Regions from separate parts of the Sporosarcina sp. P18a genome, predicted to be linked through region 3. Evidence: riboswitches for the same ligand, from Rfam matches in the RefSeq annotation. Region 3 holds a riboswitch; each other region holds the start of a gene.
The links. Region 3 has a riboswitch for S-adenosylmethionine ahead of CSV75_RS13925 (methionine ABC transporter ATP-binding protein). Riboswitches for the same ligand answer to the same signal wherever they lie in the genome.

Region 1 (4,653 bases), on a different contig from region 3:
TTACATCGTTCTTTATCACATCAGCGGATTCTGCTACATTTGTACTCGGTATGCAGTCGTCATACGGGTCATTGACTCCACCGAATAATTTGAAAGTGGTCTGGGGCGTCATTCAATCTGCCATCGCAGTTATTCTTTTATATGTCGGAGGATTGGGTGCACTGCAAAACGTCATCATTATTGCCGCCTTGCCATTCTCTATCATACTCATTATGATGGTCGTTTCGCTGTTCAAATCACTCAAAGATGAAAAAAATCGAATACAACGATAGTAAAGAAAAGAACACCGTCGCATTTGCGACGGTGTTCTTTTTATATATTAGTTTGCTGCTTTTTCGATGGCTTGCTTCAAATCTGCAATAATATCCTCTGCTGACTCCAGCCCTACAGATAAGCGGATTAGCTCTTCGCTAACGCCTGAGTCTTTCAAATCTTCCACAGACAACTGCTGATGAGTTGTAGATGCCGGATGAATGATTAATGACTTCGCATCTCCCACATTCGCTACATGAGACCAAATTTCTACATTGTCGATTACTTGTCTTCCTGCATCGCGTCCACCTTTAATACCGAATACGATAATTGAACCATAGCCGTTTTTCAAATATTTATTTGCTAGTTCCGCTGTTGGATGATCCTCTAGACCAGTATACGTCACCCATTCTACTGCCGGGTGTTGTTGTAGGAATGCCGCGACTTTTTGTGCGTTCTCATTGTGACGAGGTACGCGTAAATGAAGGGTTTCCAAACCTTGCAACAAGTTAAATGCACTATCTGGTGACAGACATGGACCGAAGTCTCTTAGCAATTGCACGCGCAGTTTCGTTGCGAAAGCCGCGGCAGCTGTATCGATTCCGTAACGTAAGCCATGATAGGATTCATCCGGCTCTGTAAAGCCCGGGAATCTACCTTGTGTCCAATCGAATTTCCCTGCATCCACGGCTACACCACCGATGGTCGTACCGTGTCCGCCAATCCATTTCGTCGCTGAGTGGATCACTACATCTGCACCGTACTCGATAGGATTTGATCCATAAGGAGACGGGAATGTATTATCTACTAGTAATGGAATGCCATTATCATGTGCGATGTTCGCAACAGCTTCCACGTCAAGAACTTGCAAACTCGGGTTACCAATTGTTTCTGCAAACAACGCTTTCGTTTTATCCGTAATAGCTGCTTCAAAGTTCTTTGGATCGGACGCGTCAACAAACTTCACGTTGATGCCATAGCGTGGTAATGTCACGGCGAATAAGTTATATGTGCCACCGTAGAGATTGCTGGCTGCAACGATTTCATCGCCCGCTTCAGCGATGTTCATAATAGAAAAAGCAATGGCCGCCATTCCAGAAGACAATGCCACTGCAGCTGTTCCACCTTCTAACTGCGCGACACGCTCTTCAAAGACAGCTACTGTCGGGTTCGTAATTCTTGTATAAATATTGCCGGCTTCTTTCAAGGCAAATAAGTTTTGTGCGTGCTCCGTGTCTCTGAATACATAAGAAGTCGTACGATGAATCGGTAAGGCACGTGAGCCTGTTTCTGGATCCGGCTTTTGCCCTCCGTGTAATAATATCGTTTCTGGCTGTAAATTCGTCATAACCATTCCCCTTTTTTATGTATTGATGGAACAACGAAATTCCTCGGACAACTTCCTCCTAGAACTAGACAAGAAAAACACAAGAGGACGATTCGCTAAGTACAGAAAAAGCCATCTTCCATAATAAGAAGAGGGCTCTGCTTTCGCTCATTCCTCCCTTATCTTCCAAACTATTGAAAGTTTGTAGGAAGTAGCACCTTTGCTTTCGCCGGTTGCCGGGCATCACAGGGCCTAATCCCTCCGCCTCTCTTGATAAGAGTATGTCTATTCGTTTTCCATCGTTGAAAAATAGTATACGGCTATTCCTAGTCTATTGCAAGGTAATTTAATTGAATGTTTTGAAGTTAATATTAATTTTAATACCTTGCAATGAAAGTAGGAAAAGTGAAGGCACCGTTGATCTGCGTTCCAGGCGAACGCTTTCCCGAGGGCGTGGCTTGAGCCAAGCGAACAGCGAAGGGTTCGCTTTGCCGTATTTCTGTGTACTTTGCAGAAATTAAGGCACCTGACAGGGTCTCTAGACACACGCTGATCCTCTGGGAAGAGCCGTTACGAAGAACGGCTTTTGCGAGTAAAAGCGCAGCGTTAGGAGCACATCATTGCACTCGTCGCCTTCCACTTACGATCAACTAGTTTACGTCCTTGATTATTTTGACGTATAATGATTTACACATTTACTAAACGGGAGCTACCTACAAGAGCCGAAGTGCATTTAATGATGTTCCACTTATGACTTCACACAAAAAATCACCAGCACATGTTCATTGAACGATGTGCTGGCGATTGTGATTGGTTAGAATATGTCCCACCATATTTTCACGGCGGAAGCCATGATAAGTACGGCTAGGATGCTTTGTAGTACTTTGGTGTTTACTTTTCGGCTCATTTTTACACCGAGCGGAGCGGCAATGATGCTAGCGACAATCATAACGACAGCTGGTCCATAGGGTACTTGCCCTGTTAAGAGCTTGCCTGATGCCGAGCCCACCGATGACAACAGCGTAATTGCTAGGGATGTAGCAATCGTGACGCGTGTGGGGATTTTTAGTATCACGAGCATAATCGGTACCATGATAAATGCGCCGCCAGCTCCGACGATTCCAGCCGCCAAGCCGACGATAAAGGCTGCACTTGAAGCAATGAAGCGATTGAATGTAATCTCATCGATCGGCTGATTGTCGTGTCCTTTTTTTGGTATAAACATCATAATAGCCGCCATGACGGCTAGAATACCGTAGATTACGTTGACAGTAGCTTCTGAAAGCATACTAGACCCAGCACCGCCAAGTACACTGCCGACTAATACACTGATTCCCATATAAAGAACGAGTGGCTTCAAGATCAGATTACTCTTTCTATACGCTAAAACGCCTGAAAGTGATGCAAAGAAAACTTCCACTGCAGTAATTCCGGCTACTTCATGTGGTGTAAATGCAGCAAAACCAAGTAATGCAGGAATAAATAGCAACATTGGATATTTGACAATTGCGCCACCGATTCCCATCATACCGGAAAGGAATGAGCCGACGAATCCAATGAGGAAGATCGTGATAATAAATGGAATTGTCATGATGTCCTCCCTTCTTCCCGACGAAAGAGGGAGACAGCCATTCCCTCTATCCTTAGTTTATCCTTTTTGGATCCAGAATTTAAAGACATCAGACTCTTGTTGCTGATCTTTTATTTCATGATTGCCAGAAGCAGCCCATGCTGTCAGGTCGGATACTGATCCTTTATCTGTCGTATGAATCTCAAGAACTTCTCCTGTTTGCATATCCTTCATTGCTTTCTTTGCCCGTACGATTGGCATTGGACATGCCAGGCCTTTTGCATCTAAAAATGTTGTTGTATTCATATATATCTTCTCCTTTAAATTTTTTCATATGAATTAAATTAACTATTTACCGTACCGCACAGCGATTCGGGCCAATCTCCATCTCGCGTTGCGTTTCCTCGTCAGGCTGGATCTTCCCCATGTTCGTCTGGCGGATTTCCTGATACGCGTTAGGCTGTGGAGGCAAGTTCCCCGTGACTAACTCTCTAAACTCTTTTTCATCCTCAATGTTCAAGCCGTGATTTTGCTCATACAATACGCCGAGCTTCTCCGACACGCTACCATCTTCATTCAACTCATCTATGATCATGAAGTGAGCTGGTAAGACAGTTAAATCCTTCGACAATTCTTTATAGCGGCTATACAATGACTCACGCAAGTCGCCTACCCAATCTTCTGCTAAACCTGCTAAATCAGGACGTCCAATCGAATCAATGAACAAAATATCACCTGTCATCAAATAACTGTCGTCTACGATAAATGAAGTCGAACCAATGGTGTGCCCTGGCGAATAAAGCGCTTGAATATCGATTCTCGTATCACCTATTTGAATGGACATATCGCCTTCTAATGCAGCATATTCAAATACTACCTCTTCGGCATCTTTCGGTGGCAGCCAATACGTTGCACCCGTAGTTTTTGCGATCTGCCGACCACCTGAAATATGATCCGCATGCAAGTGAGTATCGAATACGTTTGTAATCTTCACACCGCGTTGCTTAGCAAAGTCCGTGAACACATTTGTCATACGTGTAGCATCAATGATTGCTGCTTCTCCACCCGACATGACCATGTAGGAAAGACATCCTTTACCAAGACGAACGAATTGATATAGCTCGCCGCCCGATTTCAAATCAGCAATTTTCACAGGCTCAAGATACTCGCTCCATGCTTTCATTCCACCTGAAAGATAACCTACTGAGAAACCTGCTTCTTCAAGAATTTCTGCCACCATGATGGACGAACCTTCTTTTGCACAGACAACCAAGATTTCTTCATCTTTTGGCAATTGATCTTCAATTTCTTCAATGCCATCCAATAAATCAAAGTATGGCACGTTTAAATGGCGTACTCGCTCCCCTTCGATTTTCCAATCCTCGAATGCATCTGTATTTCGTACATCTAAAATAAATAATGATTCTTTCGTAATTACGCTCTTTGCTACTTCACTTGATTGAATAATTCTCATTTTTTCATACCCCCTACTGTATTTTCCGTC
Region 2 (4,653 bases), on a different contig from region 3:
TCATTCAAAATGAAATCTTGAATTTGCTCTGAAGTCAATACTTCTACCAATGCTTTGATAGCATCGCTGTCTTCGTTGCCGCTCTTCACAGCAATTACGTTAACATATGGAGACTCTTTGTCTTCCAATGCGATCGCATCTTCCATTGGATTCAACCCCGCATCGATAGCGAAGTTGGAGTTGATTAATAATGCGTCGCCTTCATCGTTATTATACAACTGAGGCATTAACGCTGCTTCGTAGTTCGCATCAAACTCCAAGTTCTTTGGATTTTCTACGATATCGCCTACTTCAGCTTTTACTTTTTCCACGTCATCCGCTAGCTTGATCAATCCTTTTTCTTCAAGCATAGAAAGTACTCGACCGTGATCCGCAACGGAGTTACTGATTAAGATCGTCGCTCCGTCGGGAAGTTCTTCCAACGACTTATATTTCTTAGAATATACACCGATCGGCTCGATGTGAATAGCGCCTGCATTGACGAAGTCATAACCGAAATCGGCAATTTGGCTCTCAAGATAAGGGATGTGTTGGAAATAGTTCGCATCTAGTGTACCTTCGTCCAAATCTTTGTTTGGCAGTACATAATCTGTGTAAGTCTCAATTGTTAAATCATAGCCTTTTTCAGCTAATAACGGCTTAGCTTCTTCCAAAATTATTGCGTGTGGTGTGTTAGATGCACCGACTACCAAAGACGTTTTCTCGCCTTTCCCTGCTTCATCTACATCTGGTGCTGCATTATCTTTGTTACCTTCGTCTTTCGATCCGCAAGCTGCCAATGCAAGCACTAGTACTGCTGCGAATAGACCGAATAAAAATTTCTTCATATCCACATTTCTCCCTTTCTACTATAGAATATTTCTATGGTTAACAGGTTTCCCTGAAAATCCTATTATCGCTTGTCCAAACGTTTTGTAATGAAATCACCAATAAATTGAATGATAAATACGATAATCAATACTAGAATTGTTGCCATTAACGTGACATCTTCGCGACTACGCTGGAACCCTTCCAAATACGCGAGCGTACCTAGACCGCCAGCACCGATCACTCCCGCCATCGCGGTATATCCGACGAGCGCAATCGAAGTTACCGTAATTCCGGAGACTAGTGCTGGCATGGATTCTGGTAACAAAACTTTGAAAATGATTGTGGACGTTTTAGCCCCCATGGAACGCGCTGCTTCGATAACCCCTTTATCGATTTCCTGCAATGCAATCAACACCATTCGGCCATAAAATGGAGCGGCACCGATAATTAATGCGGGTAATGCGGCATTCGGTCCACGCATACTGTCGAATAATAATTTTGTAAAAGGAATCAATAAAATAATCAAGATGATAAACGGAATCGACCGGAATATATTCACGAAGGCGCCTGTAAAGACATTGGTGATTTTATTCGCCCATAACTGACCAGGACTTGTTAAAAACAACAACAAACCAAGTGCGATACCTAAGACAAATGTAAAGAACGTGGAGTAAGCCGACATATAAAGTGTCTCACCCGTTGCTTCCCACATTTTATCCCAATTCACGTTTGGGAACCATTGCTCAATCATGGATCAGCACCTCCGTCTTCACTTCATTGGCATCCAGGAAAGCAATTGCTTCCTCTATAACCGCCACGTCCCCTACTAGTTGCAAGACGAGTGTGCCGTATGCGCCGTCACGTGTTGTCGAAATATTTCCTTGCACGATGTTGACATCGATGGGGAATTTACGGATCAATTCAGCAAGTAGCGGCTGCTCTGTACGGTCGCCAATGAAAGCTAGCTTGATCAATTTGCCGTGCGGCGATTCCTGCTGTAAATGTGCCATCGCTGCGTCCGTATCTGCACTATCAGTCACTTGCGAAATGAAACGCTTTGTAATATCCGCTTGTGGGGATTGGAAGACATCTAGTACATTGCCCATTTCCACGACTTTCCCCGCTTCCATGACCGCCACGCGATGACAGATCTTCCGGATGACGTGCATTTCATGCGTAATCAACACAATCGTTAGTCCAAGACGCTCATTAATATCTGTTAGTAAATCAAGAATCGCATTCGTCGTCTCTGGATCTAGTGCGGACGTCGCTTCATCACAGAGCAGGACTTCAGGATCATTTGCAAGCGCGCGCGCAATGCCGACACGTTGCTTCTGACCACCTGATAATTGCGATGGATACGCCTGTTCTCGACCTGTCAATCCAACGAGATCAATCAATTCCTTCACTTTTTGCTTACGTGCCGATTTCTTTACGCCAGCAATTTCGAGAGGAAACATGATATTCTCTTCTACTGTTCTAGACCACAGTAAGTTAAAGTGCTGGAAGATCATGCTGATTTTCTGACGCGCATTCCGAAGGCCAGCACCTTGTAATGAAGTCATTTCTTGTCCGTGAATCATGATACTGCCGGACGTAGGCGTTTCAAGACCGTTCAATAGTCGAATTAATGTACTTTTTCCTGCCCCACTGTACCCGATGACGCCGAAAATTTCTCCCTCTTTGATGGATAATGTCACGTCATCTACCGCGACAATTTCTGAACGGTTCAATTGGAACTTTTTATGAACGTTTGTTAGTTGAATCATTTTCCGCACCACCTTATTAAGTCTTTTAAATCTGTTTTTTTAGAATACTACAAGCACTAGGCTCTCGGGACGTTACAGACTTACCAAAAAGGCAAAAGGCGCCTTTGTGGTAAGTCTTCCAACGCCTGTCGAGCCTGCACGGCGCTTTCCGCTTTTGTATCATCCAGCTTCAGATGCCAGCTCCTCGGGTCGTTTCGATCTTAAGATCAAGGCAAAAAGCGCCTTGCTTTTAAGCTCTCCAACGCCTGTCGGAGCTAAACGGCATCCTCCGCTTTAGTTTAAAAAAGCCTTCCTGCAGATAAGCAGAAAGGCCGAACGTATGTAGTTATGTACGTTACCATTTCTCTCATCTATCAAAGCATTACGCTTTGAGTGAATTGGCACCATTTCACATATGTGACGGTTGCCGGGCTTCATAGGGCACTTCCCTCCACCGCTCTTTATAAGAGTTACGTATTCAATTGATTAACTACTTATACCATACTTTTATTTCAATTGTCAACTGAGCTTCTCTAGTAGATACGGGACGGATTGAAAGGCGTAAATCTTTTCTACAGGCTGTCCTTTTCGGTGAATGAGTAAACAAGGAACACTTTCCACCTCATATTCAGTTGCGATTTCCTGGACATAATTCAAGTCTGCCTTTCCAATCGGTAGTTGCGGGCGCATTGTCTCGATCACCGTAAGCATTTTTGAAGCGACTGCACACGTTCCACACATTGGTGTATATAAATAAAAAGCGGCTACTTGCTCTGCCGCCTGTGTGCGTTGCCAGTCTTCAATTGTCCAATGATTCATGTTGTCCACCTGCCAAATACTTGGAATGTACTTTAAAATTAGCAGCAGCTAAAATGCTTGCCAATAGCTTAACGGGAGTCGTTTCCACTTGACGGTAGAGACGATCCGTGTATAAATGTCTCGCTTCTGGATACAGTTGTTTGAACAGCTTACGAATGGACTCACCGGAGGCGTCCGCATCCATAAAGACGAACAGATCTTGCTGCTCGTACGGTTCAAGCAGTTCTTCAATATGATACGCACTGATCGTGCCATTCGTACAAAGAATCTCTACAGGCTCTGCAAGGATCGGTACTAGCCGCTTACGATCCGAACCGCCTTCTACAATGAGAACTTTCGGGTCCATCCTGTTTCCTCCTAGCGTGTAAAAAAGCGCTGAGACGTTCCAGCGCTTTTTCTTTTGGAATATTATTCAGCTGTCATTTCTTCGTACTGCTCAGCTGTCATTAACTCATCCAGTTCAGCTTTGTTATCGATTTCAACTACTACCATCCATGCGTCTTCATATGGAGATTCGTTAACCAATTCAGGGCTATCTTCAAGGTTTTCGTTCACTTCTACAACTTTACCAGTTAATGGAGCGTACAATTCAGAAACCGTCTTCACTGATTCAACGCTTCCGAAAGGCTCGTCTGATTTCAATTGATCGCCAACCTGTGGCAATTCAACAAATACGATATCCCCTAGTTCAGACTGTGCGAAATGTGTGATGCCGATACGGTATTTACCGTCTTCTTCTTTTACCCACTCATGCTCTTCTGAATAACGCAAATCTTTTGGTGTGCTCATGTCGTTACCTCCAAAAATATAATAGTTTAACTTCCTTTAGTTTGCCATAGTTCCCCTGTAAAGACAAGAACCTAGATCACTTCTTCCATGTTTCCGTGAACGTGGTTTCATTAAATCCAACGGTCACTTTTTGGTTGTCGGAAACGATTGGGCGTTTGATGAGCATTCCGTCTGAAGCGAGGAGCGCGATCTTTTCATCATCCGTCATAGTTGGCAGTTTGTCTTTCAAATTGAGCTCACGATATATCTTGCCGCTCGTGTTGAAGAACTTTTTCATTTCAAGTCCGGAATTCGCGATCATGTTGCGTAGTTCGTCTTCGCTTGGAGGTTGTTCGGCGATGTTCTTTTCTTCGAATGAAATCCCCTCGTCCGTAAGCCATTTCTTCGCTTTGCGACACGTGGTACATTTTGGATAGCCGTAGTATGTCATAGTCATAATAATCAATCCCTCCTTTTTTTTCAGTATAGCAAATAAAGGAGAATAGAT
Region 3 (4,653 bases):
TTCAGATGCCGTTAATTGGTCAATGCCTTCATCCATTTTCACTAACCCTACATCTTCCAATACGTATAACGTTCTCGCAGCATTCACTGGATCATTTGGAATAGTAATAGTTGATCCCTCTTCAATTTCATCAAGAGATGTATATTTGTTTGAATAAATACCTAATGGCGCGGTCGGTACGATAATCAATTCAGAGAGTTCCATTTTATTTTCTTTCTCGAAGTTTTCCAAGTACGCGATATTTTGGAACAGGTTCGCATCTATATCTCCGCTATCCAACGAAATATTGGGTTGTATATAATCACTAAACTCCGTGATTTCAACGGTATATCCTTTTTCCTCAAGTCCAGGTTGTATTGCTTTTTTTAGCATGTCACTATAAGGACCTGCAGTTGCACCAAAGTGAATATTTTTATCGTCATCCGATTTTTCAGTAGACTTTTCTTCTCCACAAGCCGCTAATGCCGCAACTAACGCAGTTAGAATGAATGCAAGTACCAGTTTCTTCATAATCCATCTCTCCCCTATTATCTTTTATCTATCATTTTTGAAAAACGATCCCCACCAAATTGAATCAACTGCACCAGTACTATTAGAATGGCGACGGTGACAAGCATAATACTGTCATCATATCGGTAATAGCCAAAACGTATTGCGAGGTCCCCAATTCCACCTCCGCCAACAAATCCAGCCATTGCCGAATAGGCAACTAAGTTAATTAACGTCAGTGTAAGTCCTTGGATAATACTCGACTTTGATTCAGGCAATAACACATTCCAAATAATCATCCAGGGCGAAGCACCCGTTGAAATTGCTGCTTCTATAACCCCTTTATCAATTTCACGCATTGATGTTTCAACAATCCTAGCAAAGAAAGGAATGGCTGCAACGGAAAGCGATACACTGGCAGCTGCTGGTCCAATCGTACTTCCGACAATCAGTTTCGTCAAAGGTATTAGAGCCACAAGTAGTATAATAAATGGGATGGAGCGAATGATGTTGACGAGAAACCCAACAACCGAATTAATTGCACGGTTCTCTAAAAATAATCCTCTATCTGTTGTAAATAACAGAACGCCAAGCGGCAATCCAATAATCAGCGCAATCGTAAGCGAGATGCCGATCATGTACAATGTTTCACCAAATGCTTTTGTAATATCCGGCATGAGTTCCATGATGTGAGATAGATCAAACATGTTGTCGGATCACCTCCACTTGTGCGTTTTGTTCGAGTATGTATGCAATCGCTTGATCTACTTCTTCACACTCACCTTGTAATTCCATCAAGAAAATCCCAAGTGCTCGTTCTTGAATATATTCAATCGAACCATGCAGGAAGTTTCCTTTGACCTTATATTTCTGCATAGTATCGGAAATTACACCCTCCATCGCTACTTCACCTTTAAATGTGATTTTTATCAATGTACCGACCAAATTGGACATGACGGCTTCAGGAATGTCGTAAGACACCACACTGCTGATAAACTCCTTCGTTAATGGTTGAACTGGATGAGAAAAGATGTCATATACTTGCCCATCTTCTATCACTTTTCCGTCTTGCATAATCGCCATGCGATCACAAATCTCTTTTACCACATTCATCTCGTGCGTAATTAAAACAATGGTGATATTCAATTCTCGATTGATCTTTTTTAACAATCGTAAAATGGACATGGTCGTGTTAGGGTCCAGTGCAGATGTCGCTTCATCACAAAGCAAAACGGATGGATTATTGGCTAGTGCTCTCGCAATACCAACGCGTTGTTTCTGTCCCCCGCTTAGCTGGGCAGGATATACATTGCGTTTGTCAGACAGCCCCACCATTTCGAGAAGTTCCATTACGCGGCTCTCTATTTTATCTGAAGGCATTTTCGCTGCCTGTAAAGCGAATGCGATATTTTCAAAAATGGTCTTTTGACTAATTAAATAAAAGTGCTGAAAAATCATTCCGATCTTCAAGCGTGCCTGCCGAAGCTCGATCCCCGAAAGTTTCGTTAAGTTTACACCATCTATTAAAATAGTGCCGCTCGTTGGCCTCTCCAACAAATTCAAACAACGTATAAGCGAACTTTTTCCGGCCCCTGAATAACCGACAATGCCAAATATTTCTCCAGTCTCGATGTCTAGTGATACGTCATCTACACCTTTTATCACTTTTTCTTTTGTCCGATATTCCTTAGACAAATGTTGAATTTGGATCATATTCTCACTTCTTTCTACATTCAAGTAAATAATAATCATCAACAGTTGGTTATAGTTTATTTCTATTCTAAATAAAAAAATCTTTCATTTTTCTAAATGAAAGAGGGACTGAAATATTCTCAGCTTATCTCTCAGATGGAAAACCATACTGTAGGATTTGGCACCTTCCTTGTATCATTCAAGGGGTTGCTGGACATCATCGGGCCATTTCCCTCCGTCGCTCTTGATAAGAGATTGCTATTAAATTATATGCATAAAACATATACTAATCTGAATTAATAAAACTGTCAAGGTGAATAACGCCAATTTATTAGAATACCCGACTTATTCTATCAGTTTTAAATTCCATTGACTAGTTTTGGCAATCCTCTAGAATCGAATAACCATCCTTCTATTGAAAAGTCTAGTATGATCTATGTATACTTAACGCACATACCCTATCAAAGAAAGAAGGAATAGACTATGGCATTATCCAACCGATTACAACAACTCCCTCCGCATTTCTTTACATTATTATTAAATAAAATAGAAAAGGCTATGGATGAAGGCAGAGATGTGATTAACCTAGGACGTGGAAATCCTGATCAGCCAACACCTCCTCATATTATTAAAGCATTGCAAGAAGCCGTTGAAGATCCAGCTACACACGGTTACTCTCCATTTCGGGGGACACTTGCTTTAAAACAAGCAGTCGCTGAATATTATCAGCGTGAATACAATGTCACGATTGATCCCGAAACAGAAGTTGCGGTACTTGGCGGTACAAAAATAGGTGTCGTAGAACTACCTCTTGCTATTATGAATGAAGGTGAATTATTATTGCTGCCAGACCCGGGTTATCCTGATTACTTATCCGGCGTCAGCTTAGCAGGCATTCGATATGATACAATGCCGCTACGTAAGGAGAATGGATTTCTTCCTGAGTACGATAAATTAACGGATGATCAGAAAAAAGATGCCAAACTCATGTACTTAAACTATCCTAGTAATCCAACGGGTGTTACAGCCACACCCGAATTTTATGAAAAAACGGTGGCATTTGCCAAAGAACATCAGATTGCGGTCTTACAAGATTTTGCGTATGGTGGCATTGGTTTTGAAGGTAAGAAACCGATTAGTTTTTTACAAACTGAAGGAGCAAAGGAAGTCGGCATTGAAATGCTATCTCTGTCCAAAATGTATAATATGGCAGGCTGGCGAGTCGGTTTTGCAGTCGGCAACTCTGAAATAATAGAAGCATTAAACGTATTGCAAGACCATTTATTCACTGGCATCTTCCCAGCAATTCAACGTGCAGCTATTGAAGCATTGACGGGTCCCCAACAATGCGTCGAAGAGTTAGTGGCGCTCTATGAAGGTCGTCTGACGGTATTGCTAACGGAATGTGAACGCATAGGTTGGGACGTTACAGCACCTACTGGTTCGTTTTTCGCTTGGCTACCTGTCCCAGAAGGCTTTACAAGTGAAACCTTCGCCAATTTATTACTGGATAAAGCAGATGTCGCGGTATCGCCAGGGAACGGATTTGGTGTATACGGCGAAGGATATATTCGAGTCGGGTTGTTAGAAAGTGAAGAACGATTGCAAGAAGCGGTTCGCCGTATTGAAAAGCTCGGTTTATTTAAGTAACAAGAAATCATTCCGCTATCACCTCATTATATAAAAAGCCTCCTTACTCATACCAGTATTCCTGGAATGGCAAGGAGGCTTTCGCTTATATAAACAGATCATGTCCGCTATGAATTATCTAAAATGTATTAATCGAGTTCCACACTATCCAGTAATGCACGCACTTCATCTGTCGTATTCGTACTCATTAATTCATTTCTAAGTTCAGCCGCTCCACGGAAGCCTTTAATGTAAATCTTAAAAAAACGACGTAACGGTTTAAATAGCCGCGGTTCTAGTTCTGTCGAATATTTATCAAATAGATCCAGATGAAGACGCAATAGATCCAGTAACTCTTTATGATCATGCTCTCTCTTCTCTTTTTCAAATGCAAATGGATTATTAAAAATTCCGCGTCCAATCATAATCCCATCGACACCGTATTTTTCCACAAGCTCCAGACCCATTTGACGGTCAAGAATATCTCCATTGATCGTCAGCAGTGTGTCAGGCGCTATTTCATCACGAAGTTTCTTGATCTCCGGAATCAATTCCCAATGTGCATTCCCATTACTCATTTCCTTACGGGTACGAAGATGAATCGACAAGTTCGCAATATCTTGCTCCAGTACATGTTTGAGCCATGTATGCCACTCTTCTATATCTGTGTAGCCAAGACGAGTCTTTACACTAACAGGTAATCCGCCAGCTTTTGCTGCCTGGATAATTGCCGCAGCTGTTTCCGGACGGTTAATCAGACCACTGCCTTTACCTTTTGTTGCTACATTTGGCACAGGGCATCCCATATTGATATCCAATCCCTTAAAACCAAGTTCGGCCATT
Region 4 (4,653 bases), on a different contig from region 3:
CACCACGGGAAAGTCGAATTGGTCGATGTTAACGTCGCTCAAGGCACGGATTACACCCATGTCATAGCCACTTAGATGTTCATCACTTGCGAACATCGTCACTTCATGTCCTTTTTCCTCTAGTGCTTGTTTCACATCTTCAAACGGTACTTCTACAGCTATTTTCGCCATATTCCATTCCTCCTTAAATACTACATGTACTCGGTTAATACTATATAATTTCCCGCTCTTACTTAAATTAAACATGGCTTCTTGTGATATGTTTAGAAAATAGTAATAGTAAAACGATTTGTTTTGAGGGAAGTGGGTACTTTACTGTTAAAGCTATTGAATTATTACACAAAGAAGAATTTATAGAAGGAGTCGACGTGATATGTTCGGTTTAGCAGATCTCCTTAGCTTGGTAATTTCTTGTTTCATCATTTTACCTGTCGTTACGTTCATAAGAGAAGCTGGTTATTTTATAATTAGTGGTCTATTCGGTGTAAAAAATGCCAGACTGACCATTGGTTCTGGACCCAGGCTATTTAAATTAGGTGTATTTGATATACGTAAATATTATCATATAAATAGCTGGTTTACTTTTGATTCAGTCAAGAGAAAAAGTAATTTTGCTTATATATGCATATATGCTGGGCCGATTTTGATTAACGTTGTCGTGGCGCTCACAATAAATGCGCTCATTGCAAATGGTTTTTTTGAAGAGTCCAAAACATTTTGGAGCCGTTTTATATTCTACGCCTTCTATTTCGTTTTATTTGACTCCATTCCCATGAAAACCGTAAATGGGAAACCGAATAACGGTATGATTATTTATGAACTTCTACGATATGGCAAACGAATTGACTTCAATGAAGACCCCTTTATTCTCGGCACGACAGAGGCGGAAGAAATGTATCAAGAAGAAATGGATAAAATTGAAAAGGTAAAAGAAGAAATTAAAGAAGAAATCATACAAAACGATAGTTCCTCACCTGACAAGAAAGGATGAAGTAAAATGATTGTACGTGAACACGAGAAGTCATTCAGCTTCGTCCAACAACATCATCATGGACAACTTGCTGGAGAATTAATGGAACACTGGAAAAAGGATATGTTTCCTGATGATCAATGGCGTCATTCCGTATTAACTGCCATTCGTAACCACGACATCGGCTGGGCTCCTTTTGATAAACAACCTTTTTGGAATGATGCGAAATCGGCACCATTTCGATTCACAGATTACCCACTTCTTCCAAAAACAGTACTTTATCGCCAAGGAATCGATGAAGTAGAAAAGCTTGATCACTACGCAGCAATGCTTTGTAGTTTTCATTATGAACAGTTTATACAGGGTAAAGATAAAAAAGAAGCTAAGCAATTTATCGAGGATGAACTGAATCGCCGTGAACGATTATGTAAAGAAGTCGAAGGTTTTGAAAAGGAACTTTTTGAAATGCATTTTGCTTTGCTTCAGCTTGGAGACAACTTTTCCTTATATTGTTGTGTGAATGATCCAGGTGTCGACAAAGCGAATGAACATATATTCTTTCGTGATGGTATTCCTTCTACTGGTATTTTCCCTTCATTACCGATAGGACGAATTGGGATATACTTTGCAGATCAGCACACTATTAAAGTGGAGGGTTTTCCATTTAGCTATTCTTTTGATGTTGAAGTAAAACAGAAGACAATCTTGAAAAAAGATATAGAGGATAAAGGATTGCAAAGGGCTTATGAAGAGGCAGACTATGAAATGATTCCTTTTCGTATTTCACCGGCAAAGAATTAAAAAGTGCAGAAAAAAGGAAATGATTCCTCTTTCTGCACTCATTACTTTATTGCTTCACACGTACTGTACTCGCAAGATCTTTCAACGCTTCCACTTTATCTGTCTGCTCCCATGGCAATTCGATATCAGTGCGGCCAAAGTGACCGTATGCTGCCGTTTGTTTGTAGATTGGACGACGTAGGTCAAGCATTTTAATAATTCCTGCCGGTCGAAGGTCAAATAATTCACGTACGAACTCTACTAATTGAGTCTCCGATAGTATACCGGTATCAAATGTATTGATCGAGATAGAAACCGGGCTCGCTACTCCAATAGCATACGCCAACTGAACTTCACAGTGCTCAGCCAGTCCAGCTGCAACGATGTTCTTTGCCACATAACGCGCTGCGTAAGAAGCCGAACGGTCCACTTTCGTAGCATCTTTCCCCGAGAATGCACCGCCACCATGACGGGCATATCCACCATACGTATCAACGATGATTTTACGTCCAGTCAATCCAGAGTCTCCTTGAGGGCCACCAACGACAAAGCTGCCAGTAGGATTAATGAAGTATTTAGTATGCTCGTCCAATAAGTTCTTTGGAACGACTGCATCAATAACAACATTCTTTATATCCTGCTCGATTTGCTCGAGTGTTGCTTCAGGGTGATGTTGTGTGGAAATAACGATTGTGTCAATTCGCACAGGATTATTATCTTGGTCATATTCTACCGTTACTTGTGTTTTACCGTCAGGACGTAAATAGGAAATAAGTTCTTCTTTACGAGCTTGTGCCAGGCGTTGTGCCAATTTATGAGACAGGCTGATTGGCAGAGGCATTAATTCTGGCGTTTCATTACATGCATATCCAAACATCAGGCCTTGGTCTCCTGCACCGATTGCCTCTAATTCTTCATCAGACATAGAGCCTTCACGTGCTTCGAGTGCCACATTGACACTTGCAGCGATTTCAGGTGATTGCTCATCAATGGATGTAAGTACAGCGGACGTTTCGTAATCGAAGCCGTATTTCGCACGAACATACCCAATTTCCTTAACAGTGTCGCGAACGACTTTTGGAATATCCACATACGTTGTCGTAGTGATTTCTCCCATTACCAATACGAGTCCAGTCGTTATACTCGTTTCACATGCCACACGCGCATTTGGATCTTCCGTTAGGATCGCATCTAAAATTGCATCTGAAATTTGGTCGCACATCTTGTCAGGATGGCCTTCTGTAACTGATTCTGATGTAAACAGTCGACGGTTTGTCATGTTATTTCCCCCTATATTAAGCATCATGATACGGTACTCTCATAAGTCCCTGGTAAAGTTCCACGCCTAGACGTCAAGCATATACCATAAGGATTCAGGGCTAGACAATATAAAAAGCCCTCCACTCATATTCAATCCATGAGTAAAAGGCAAAATTTCACGCGCAGCACCTTTCACTCTTATCGTCCAAGGAATTAAACCTTGCTTCAGGTTTGGCACCTTCGCGTTAGACTTACGTCTATTGCAGGTTGCCGGGTTTCACAGGGCCTGTACCCTCCACCAACTCGGGATAAGAGTATCCGTTCATGTCACATCGTATTAAAAAGTTTGGATTTTGTCAAATTATTTCTTCCAAATCACTTGAGTTTTCCATTAGTATAGATTAATATTCTTAATGTGTTATACTATTTACGAATTAGGATATTCTCAGTAAGATAAAAATAAATCGACTACGCAAAGGACGGTATGTAAACATGATATCTGCAAAAATTGATGATAGTTTAAAAAGTCTTCTTAGTGGAAGCAACGTGACGATCCAAGCGTCTGTGGCAGAACTAACGGAAAAAGCAGTGGCAAGAGGCGAAGCTAAACTTTCTGCTGACGGTGCAATCACTGCTCGTACAGGTAAATATACAGGACGCTCACCTAAGGACAAATTCATCGTTGAAGATGCAGTGTCTAAGGATAAAGTAGATTGGGGTAGCACAAACAGTCCGATTTCAGAGGAGATCTTTGATTCATTATACACAAAAGTCATCGAACATTTGAAGAAAAAAGACGAATTGTTTGTTTTTAAAGGATTTGCAGGAGCAGATAAAGACTCCCAATTGTCTATCCAGGTTATTAATGAATTAGCTTGGCAAAATCAGTTCGTTCACCAACTATTCATCCGTCCAACTGAAGAAGAATTGAAAGCACATGAATCGCAATTCACCATTTTGGCAGCCCCTTCATTTAAAGCGGATCCAAAAGTGGATGGCACAAACTCTGAAACATTCATCATTTTATCGCTTGAAAAGCGAATTGTCTTAATTGGTGGAACAGAGTACGCTGGGGAAATGAAGAAATCTATTTTCTCTGTTATGAACTACTTACTACCCGAGCAAGATATCCTATCCATGCACTGTTCAGCAAACGTTGGAGAAGAAGGCGATGTTGCTTTGTTCTTTGGTCTATCTGGAACAGGTAAAACTACGCTTTCGGCAGATGCTGACCGTAAACTTATTGGTGACGATGAGCACGGCTGGTCTGATAATGGCGTGTTTAACATTGAAGGTGGATGTTACGCAAAATGTATTAACCTTTCTGCTGAAAAAGAACCTGAAATTTTCGGAGCCATTCGTTTCGGTGCTGTTTTAGAAAACGTAGTACTAGATGAAGAAACACGCATTCCTGATTATGATGATAAATCATTAACAGAAAACACACGTGCTGCATATCCAATCGAAAACATTGATAATATCGTGACACCATCTGTTGCTGGTCACCCGAAGAACATCATCTTCCTTACAGCTGATGCTTCTGGCGTATTGCCTCCGATTTCTATTCTTTCAAAAGAACAGGCAATGTATCACTTCTTGAGCGGTTTCACTTCCAAACTTGCTGGAACTGAGCGTGGAATCAC

Region 1: linked by a shared signal. The riboswitch ahead of CSV75_RS12030 (O-acetylhomoserine aminocarboxypropyltransferase/cysteine synthase family protein) and the one ahead of CSV75_RS13925 (methionine ABC transporter ATP-binding protein) in region 3 are both predicted to bind S-adenosylmethionine.
Region 2: linked by a shared signal. The riboswitch ahead of CSV75_RS12990 (methionine ABC transporter ATP-binding protein) and the one ahead of CSV75_RS13925 (methionine ABC transporter ATP-binding protein) in region 3 are both predicted to bind S-adenosylmethionine.
Region 4: linked by a shared signal. The riboswitch ahead of metK (methionine adenosyltransferase) and the one ahead of CSV75_RS13925 (methionine ABC transporter ATP-binding protein) in region 3 are both predicted to bind S-adenosylmethionine.

What each region holds. Positions count from the first base shown of each region.
Region 1 covers NZ_PDYQ01000004.1:88,290-92,942, reverse strand. The annotation lists gene CSV75_RS12035 (glycine betaine uptake BCCT transporter) at 1-272, shown strand, start outside; gene CSV75_RS12030 (O-acetylhomoserine aminocarboxypropyltransferase/cysteine synthase family protein) at 320-1,600, opposite strand; SAM riboswitch class I at 1,756-1,859, opposite strand; gene CSV75_RS12025 (sulfite exporter TauE/SafE family protein) at 2,394-3,170, opposite strand; gene CSV75_RS12020 (sulfurtransferase TusA family protein) at 3,228-3,455, opposite strand; gene CSV75_RS12015 (MBL fold metallo-hydrolase) at 3,502-4,623, opposite strand; gene CSV75_RS12010 (sulfurtransferase TusA family protein) at 4,620-4,653, opposite strand, start outside.
Region 2 covers NZ_PDYQ01000005.1:51,308-55,960, forward strand. The annotation lists gene CSV75_RS12980 (MetQ/NlpA family ABC transporter substrate-binding protein) at 1-827, opposite strand, end outside; gene CSV75_RS12985 (methionine ABC transporter permease) at 893-1,561, opposite strand; gene CSV75_RS12990 (methionine ABC transporter ATP-binding protein) at 1,554-2,579, opposite strand; SAM riboswitch class I at 2,923-3,028, opposite strand; gene CSV75_RS12995 (thioredoxin family protein) at 3,078-3,377, opposite strand; gene CSV75_RS13000 (toprim domain-containing protein) at 3,358-3,723, opposite strand; gene gcvH (glycine cleavage system protein GcvH) at 3,786-4,166, opposite strand; gene CSV75_RS13010 (arsenate reductase family protein) at 4,243-4,602, opposite strand.
Region 3 covers NZ_PDYQ01000006.1:103,546-108,198, forward strand. The annotation lists gene CSV75_RS13915 (MetQ/NlpA family ABC transporter substrate-binding protein) at 1-510, opposite strand, end outside; gene CSV75_RS13920 (methionine ABC transporter permease) at 528-1,196, opposite strand; gene CSV75_RS13925 (methionine ABC transporter ATP-binding protein) at 1,189-2,202, opposite strand; SAM riboswitch class I at 2,324-2,435, opposite strand; gene CSV75_RS13930 (pyridoxal phosphate-dependent aminotransferase) at 2,665-3,831, shown strand; gene CSV75_RS13935 (tRNA dihydrouridine synthase) at 3,960-4,653, opposite strand, start outside.
Region 4 covers NZ_PDYQ01000001.1:15,250-19,902, reverse strand. The annotation lists gene CSV75_RS00135 (YkuS family protein) at 1-171, opposite strand, end outside; gene CSV75_RS00130 (hypothetical protein) at 374-991, shown strand; gene CSV75_RS00125 (DUF3891 family protein) at 998-1,771, shown strand; gene metK (methionine adenosyltransferase) at 1,818-3,029, opposite strand; SAM riboswitch class I at 3,206-3,325, opposite strand; gene pckA (phosphoenolpyruvate carboxykinase (ATP)) at 3,503-4,653, shown strand, end outside.